2 regions of the Dasania marina DSM 21967 genome follow, and region 1 is predicted to be linked to the other one. Evidence: predicted binding sites of a transcription regulator. Region 1 holds the regulator's gene; the other holds the start of a gene.
What was found. The regulator sigma-54, encoded in region 1, starts transcription at its own class of promoters, with help from an activator protein. The targets are predictions, from matches to a motif close to TGGCACANNNNTTGCNNT.
Positions count from the first base shown of each region.

Region 2: B067_RS0112350 (flagellar basal body-associated FliL family protein) is a predicted target of sigma-54. The motif match lies at 1,619-1,636, and genes of this name have one in related genera.

Region 1 is NZ_KB891579.1:30,096-33,935, forward strand. Features, by position in the region: gene rapZ (RNase adapter RapZ) at 19-885, opposite strand; gene B067_RS0108990 (PTS sugar transporter subunit IIA) at 957-1,406, opposite strand; gene hpf (ribosome hibernation-promoting factor, HPF/YfiA family) at 1,450-1,737, opposite strand; gene B067_RS0109000 (RNA polymerase factor sigma-54) at 1,919-3,427, opposite strand; gene lptB (LPS export ABC transporter ATP-binding protein) at 3,632-3,840, opposite strand, start outside.
Region 2 is NZ_KB891585.1:587,985-591,824, reverse strand. Features, by position in the region: gene B067_RS0112355 (flagellar hook-length control protein FliK) at 5-1,426, shown strand; gene B067_RS0112350 (flagellar basal body-associated FliL family protein) at 1,655-2,212, shown strand; gene fliM (flagellar motor switch protein FliM) at 2,259-3,230, shown strand; gene fliN (flagellar motor switch protein FliN) at 3,292-3,744, shown strand; gene fliO (flagellar biosynthetic protein FliO) at 3,750-3,840, shown strand, end outside.

The DNA.
Region 1 (3,840 bases):
TAGGGTTTCAGCGTGCTCTCAGCTAGCCTGTTTGGGCATTTCGCGGTGGCGGACTTGCACATTATCAAAGTGGTCAGCGAAATAATGGGCTAGCCGCTCGGCCATGTACACGGAGCGGTGTTGGCCGCCAGTGCAGCCTATGGCGATGGTGATGTAACTGCGGTTGCTGTCTTGGTAGGCGGGCAACCACTTTTCTAAATAACTGCGTATATCCTCGTACATGCTATCGACTTGCGGCTGCGTGTTTAAAAAATCTATGACCGGCTGGTCTAGCCCGGTAAGTATGCGCAGGGCCGGGTCCCAGTGCGGGTTGGGCAATATGCGTATGTCGTAAACTAGGTCGGCATCGTTAGGTATGCGGTGTTTAAAGCCAAAGGACTGAAACTGAATGGAGATGCTGCTGCCTTTTTTGTCGACTAAGCGCGACTTAATGGTGTCGCGCAGGTCGTGTAGGCTCATGTCACTGGAGTCTATGGTGAGGGTGGCAATACTGGCAATGGGTTCTAGCAGTTTTTGTTCGCGGCTAATGGCCTCGGCTAAGCCGGTGTCTTTATTACTCAGCGGGTGGCGGCGGCGGGTTTCGCTAAAGCGCTTGATGAGCTTGTCATTGTCGGCGTCTAGGTAGATGACTTCTATGCTTACGCCGGGATGATCGCCTTCTATCATCAAGGTGAGCGCGCTTAAGTCGCTGCTGCTATTGCGGGCGTCTATGCACAGCGCAACTTTATCCCCTGAAGGATGGCCGCCTTGTTTAAGATGGGTGACTAAATCGGGAATCAGCGCTACCGGTAAATTGTCTATGCAGTAATAGCCTTCGTCCTCTAAGAGGTTGAGGGCGCTACTTTTGCCTGAGCCGGAACGGCCGCTGATGATAATTAGCCTCATAGTGCTCCTGTGTGGCTGTTATTAATGACTGTGGTTTATGACTATAAGCTTAAATAGCAAAGGGTTTATAGCTAAGCGTTAATGGCTATATCAAACAGCTCTTGGCTGGTTTTGGCGTTGCGCAGTTGCTGGCAAAATTCGGCGGTGCTGAATAATTTGGCCAGGGTAGCTAGCACCGCTAGGTGTTCATCCTGCGCTTCGTTAGGCACGATAAGTACAAACAAGATATCTACGGGCTCACCGTCTATCGCGTCAAAGTCTACCGGCTGTTCTAGTTTAATCAACGCGCCGGTAATGCTACTGCAGTTGTCTATGCGGCAGTGGGGTATGGCTATGCCGTGGCCTAGGCCGGTGCTGCCCAGCTGCTCGCGGGCAGTGATCTTGTCGCATAAGTCCTCACTGTCTAGCGAAACTATATCCTGACATATAAATTGGCATGTAGTTTCTAGAACGCGTTTTTTGCTGCGCCCTTCGGCACCACAGAGGGTGCGCTCAAGGGTAAGAATGGAGGATAAAGACATAGAATTTCGCGATTACTGTGTGAGCGTGCTTGGGGTTAATGGGCTAATAACTTTTGACTTTTTCTTTATGTTTAATCAGTTGGCGGTCAAGTTTGTCGGTGAGCGTGTCTATCGCAGCATACATATCTTCAGACTCTGAGACAGCGAATAAATCGGCGCCAGCAACATGGACGTTAGCTTCTGCTTTTTGGCTGAGTTTTTCAACGGTTAAAGTGACATTGGTGTTAGTTATTTGATCAAAATGGCGTTCTAGGCGGGAAAATTTGCTGCTGACGTAATCTCTAAGGGCTGTAGTAACTTCGACATGGTGACCGCTAACATTAATTTGCATGGCTGGCTCCTTCTGACAGGGTTAAAAAGTAGTGCTGCACGGCGTGCGGACTCTTTAATTGAATAGGGAGGAAGTGGCTCCCGTCTCTTTCAGCTTAGCGTAATTTTGGCAGCCTGTTTAGTTCGCCTGCTAAGAATCTCGTCGCTGTGTCGGTAGTTTTTTAAGTGTTTGATTATTCAGCTTAAACCAGCCGCTTGCGCTCATTAGAGGGCGGTATATTAAGCGACTCGCGGTATTTGGCTATGGTGCGGCGGGCCACTTTGATGCCCTGTTCGCCCAGTAAGGCGGTAATTTTACTGTCACTGAGTGGTTTTTTGGTGTTTTCGGCGGCTATGAGTTTTTTGATCAGTGCCCGTATCGCGGTGGAGGAGCATTCGCCGCCGGAGTCGGTGCTGACATGGCTGGAGAAAAAATACTTGAGCTCAAAAATACCTCTGGGCGTATGCATGTATTTTTGGGTGGTGACCCGCGAGATAGTGGATTCGTGCATTTCTACCGCCTCGGCGATGTCGTGCAGTACTAAAGGCTTCATGGCCTCGTCACCGTAATCCAAAAAGCCGCGCTGGTGCTCGACGATGCGGGTGGCCACTTTCATCAGGGTTTCGTTGCGACTTTGTAGGCTTTTTAAAAACCAGCGCGCCTCTTGCAAGTTGTCGCGCAAATAGTTGTTGTCGCTGCTATTGTCGGCGCGCTTAACCATGGAGGCATAGGTGCTGTTAATACTGAGTTTGGGGGCGGTATCGGGGTTGAGCTCGACGGTCCAGCGGCCTTTGATCTTTTTAACAAAAACATCGGGTACTATATATTCGGTTTGGCTGCTGGTAATGGTTTCGCCGGGGTTGGGGCTAAGGCTTTGGATAAGCACTAGTGCGGCTTGCAGCTGTGTTTCTTTGAGTTTGCTACGGCGCATCAATTGGGCGTAATCACGGTTGCCCAATAAGGCCAGGTGGCGAGTAGTGACAAGTTTGGCTTCTTTTAGCCAAGGGGTGTCGGGAGACAGCTGGTTGAGCTGTATCATCAAACACTCTTGTAAGTCAGCTGCAGCCACCCCCGGCGGGTCAAATTGCTGTACCCGGTGTAGTACTGCCACCACTTCGTCCAGCTCTAGTTCGGGGTATTCTTCGCTAAAACCGGAGAGTATATCTTCGGGGGTTTGGGTGAGCCGGCCATTGTTGTCTACGGCATCAACTATAGCCATGGCGACGGCTCGGTCCAAGTCGGAGAGTCGGGTCAGGTTGAGCTGCCAGTAGAGGTGATCTTGTAATGATTCTTCGGCGCTGTTGTTGGCGTCAAAGTTATAGTCGTTATCGCCGCTGGCTGATGAGCCGTTACTGCTGGGGCTGTTATTGGTGTAAACGTCATCCCAGTTGGTGTCTACCGGTAGGTCGTCGGGGATGTTGTTTTCAGCCCAGTCACTATCGGCATCGGCGGCGGTGCTGTCGGCTTCTTTGCTGGTGGGTTTTTCGTTGGGTTGGCTGAGGTCTACCAGCTCGGCTTGCTTATCGCCTTCTTTGGCTGGGCTGTCGGCTTCGCTTTCTTCGTTCACCTCTAGCATGGGATTGCTTTCTAAGGCTTGTTGTATCTCTTGCTGTAAATCTAGGGTGGAAAGCTGTAATAGTTTGATCGCTTGCTGCAACTGCGGCGTCATGGTCAGCTGCTGGCCAATTTTAAGTTGTAGCGATTGTTTCATAGTGACTAATTATTACTTTTCCGCACAAGGAAGTCGCGCCAGGTGGGTGGTTTTACCCTTGGTGCAGGCTATTAATGCCAGTGATTAATGAGGACAACTTAAGGCCTAGTGTAGTTTATGCAGGTTCTTATAGGCAATAAGAAAGCAATATTTATACCGCTTTTTTTATGGCTATGCACCACAGTAGTTTAAAAGCTGCACAGCTTATAAAACAAACTGGTGGCCCAGATAAATATCCCGCACTTTGCGGTTATTGAGCACGGTTTCGGGTGAACCTTCGGAGATGATGTGACCATCGCCGACGATATAGGCTTTTTCGCAGATGCTAAGGGTTTCTCGCACATTGTGGTCGGTGATTAGCACCCCTATATTAAGGTTTTTTAAATGCTTAATAATGTTTTTAATATCGCCCA
Region 2 (3,840 bases), on a different contig from region 1:
TAAAATGGATACAGCTAGTCAATTACTGTTAGGGCAAACACGTGCAGCCACTGCTGCGGCTAGTGATCGCGCTGCCAATAGTGGTGTAGGTGCCAAAACTGCGGCGGCGAATGCCTCGTCAGCCCAGAGCCACAGCCAACCTGACAATATTGATCAGCCTTTTGCCCAGCATATGGCCAATGCTACCCAGCCTGCTACTCAGGCTGTTAGCGCCGTCAACAAATCCTCCGGTACCGCCACTCCCCACTTTGATTTTAGCCAAGAGGCGCTGCTGGCTGAGGCCGATAGCGGCAATGGCTTGCAGTTTGCCGGTGAGTTATTGCCAGGCCTATTGCCACAATCTATGGCTGGCTGGAGTGTGTCGGGGCAGCAGGCAGGCGCTAGCGAGGCCAATAATGCAGCCGCTGGCTCACAGGGGTTGCCTGTGGATTTAGAGCAGCAAATAGCCTGGCAAACACCGGCGGGAATTAATGCTCAGGCTGGCACTGTACAGGGGACGTTAGCCGCAGGTAGTGACGCGTTAGCGCCATTGTCACAGCAAAGCGCCCAAGCACAGGGTATGGTGACTATTATGGATAATTTCAAACAGCAGCGTGCCGGCGCTGGGTTGGCCGATCCGCAGGCTCTCGCTGAACAATGGCTGGACCCTGATGCGCTGACAACGATGAGCACACAGTCAAAAACCAGTTTAGGGCAATTTAGCGGTGGCCAAGCTATACCGGGTTTAGGGCTGGCTGAAGGCCAGCTTACCGGTCCGGGCGGCGGTTTGAATGCATTAAATCAAGGCTTGCAGCAGAGCTCGGGGCAAAACACTGAGGCGTTATTGGCGGCCAATGCCGCTGCATTGTCCATAGCGGCTGAGCCAGATAGTGCCGCAGCCGATAAATTAGCTGCCAGCCTGTTAACCGCTACCGCTACTTCGACAACGTCCTACCCGAAAGTTGATGGGGGGGCGAGTTACGCGCAAGCTGCCAGCGCTAGCTTTCAAACCAGTGTTTCTACGTCAGTCATGGCGCAGGGCTGGGGTGATACTGTGATGCAAAGAGTGATGTGGATGAGCTCCCAGCAAATTCACAGTGCCGAAATCCAGTTAGACCCGCCAGAACTGGGTTCCTTGATGGTGAAAATCAATACCAGCCAAGAGCAAACCACGGTTAATTTTATCAGCCCGCATGCGGCGGTGCGTGATGCCCTAGATCAAAACCTACCGAAACTGCGTGAGCTTATGGCTGAGCAGGGGGTGGATATGGTCGATGTCGATGTCTCTGAGCACCCTGGCCATGATAAGGCCGAGCAGGGCGATGATGGCGGCGAAGGCGCGCAGGCAGGTTTGCTGGCGCAACAAGGTGATGAGGCGATGACTAATGATCAGCCTGGCACCCAGCCGCAGTTACAAGACATAGGCTTGATTAACGCCTATGTCTAAGCGTTTCCGCTGAAACTGGGTAAAATCTAACCGTATTATGCTGTGGGCAATGATTTTGCACTAAATTAGCCCACAGCCCTCCTTATTTCTAGTTAGCTGCATTACACTTCCCTCTGTTGGCAATATTCACGGCTTAGGCCAAATATTGCGCTAAGCAATTGTTTTTTAAAAAAATAAAAACTGTTCTAAGGCTGGCATAGCTTTTGCTGCCAGAGGATAGAGCGTTCAATGCGGCGGAAAAATGGCATGGCAGAAGAAGAGAGTGAAGTAGCGGAAGACGCAACGGCGGCGAAAGGCGGTAAGGGCAAGATTATTGTACTTATTGTTGCCGTATTAGTGCTAATAGCAGGCTCGGTAGGGGTAACGCTGTTCTTCTTGGGCTTTTTTGATCCACCTCCACCCACCGAAGAAGAGCTGGCAGCAGCGGCTGCTGAGGCTGGGGTAGAAGCGCCTAAGGGCAAGATTAGCGCGATGTATTTTCCGATTCAGCCGCCTTTTGTGGTCAATTTTCAATCCCGTGGTAGGCAGCGATTTTTACAAACCGACGTCACTATTATGACTCGTGATCCGGAAGTGTTTGCCACCATACAAAAGCATTTACCGTTAATAAAAAACCGTTTAGTGATGATTTTAGGTGGTGGCGCTTACCAAGAGCTACAAACTAATGAAGGCAAAGAACTGATGCGACAACAGGCGATGCAAGGTGTGCAGGCGGTTATCACAGAAGAAACAGGCAAAGAAGACGGCGTAGAACAAGTGTTGTTTACTAATTTTGTGATGCAATAACAGGTATACCGAATGAACAATTGGCTAATTGCGGTAGAGGGCTAACGTGCAGGACTTACTGTCACAAGAAGAAATTGATGCCCTATTACACGGTGTGGATGGCGGCGACGTTGAAACCGAAGAGGAGGTCGACTTTGACGAGGCGCGTTCCTACGATTTAACCAGCCAAGATCGCATCGTGCGTGGGCGCATGCCCACCTTGGAAATGGTTAACGAGCGTTTCGCCCGTTACACCCGCATCAGCCTATTTAATTTATTGCGCCGCACCGCCGATGTGGCAGTGGGCGGCATACAAATACAAAAGTTTGGCGAATACGTACACACCCTGTATGTACCCACCAGTTTAAACATGGTTAAGCTGCGCCCGCTGAGAGGCACCGGCCTGATTATTTTTGACGCTAAGCTGGTGTTTAAATTAGTGGATAATTTTTTTGGCGGCGATGGTAGGCACGCCAAGATTGAAGGCCGTGAGTTTACCCCCACCGAATTGCGTGTAGTAGAAATGGTATTGCGCGATGCTTTTGTCGACTTACAAGAAGCTTGGAAAGCGGTTTTTCCGGTGCAGTTTGAATTTGTTAACGCCGAAGTTAACCCGTCTATGGCCAATATCGTTAGCCCCAGCGAAGTGGTGGTGGTGAGTACCTTCCACGTAGAGCTGGATGGCGGTGGCGGTGATATGCATATTACGCTGCCATACTCCATGATAGAGCCTATACGTGAAACCTTAGATGCCGGTTTGCAAACGGACGTTGATGATGTCGATGACCGCTGGGTTAATTCACTGCGCGAGGACGTGATGGGTGCTGCGGTTACGCTGAATGGCACTATTGCGAAAAAAACGGTATCGCTGCGCGATATATTAGATTTACAAGAGGGCGATGTTATACCGGTAGACATCCCCGATAAAATGATACTGTTTGCCAATGATGTACCGGTGTTTAATACCAAGCTAGGTGTGTCCAAAGGCAATATGGCCTTACAAATAATTGATAAGGTTGATCGTAAATCCTTGTCTTAATAACCTTGTCTGAATAACAAAGTTTTAGCGCACTCAGGTGCACAGGTAGTGGAGCGTTACTATGAGCGATGATGAAGATGTCAACCAAGAAGATATGGCCGATGATTGGGCTGCCGCGATGTCCGAACAGGGGGTTGAGGCCGATCAAGACGATATCGATGCTTTGTTATCGGGCGCGCAGGACGATAGCCCACCTGCCGCTGAACCTGCGCCTATGGAAGAGCTCACCGACACCTCGGTAGCCAGTGGCGAAGCGCCCGACTTGGATGTGATTTTAGATATACCGGTGCGGATTTCTATGGAAGTGGGTAATACCCAAATCAGCATACGTAACTTATTGCAGCTTAATCAAGGTTCGGTTATCGAAATGGATAGGCTGGCCGGCGAGCCGCTGGATGTCTTGGTTAACGGCACGCTAATCGCCCATGGAGAAGTGGTAGTGGTGAATGAAAAATTTGGGATACGCATGACCGATGTCATAAGCCCCTCAGAACGCATCAAAAAACTGCGGTAAGCTTTATGAATAATATGCTGTGTGGATACCTGCAAAAAACACACGGGCTACTAATAGCCCTGCTATTGATGTCCGCTGCAAGCTGGGCAGCAGAGC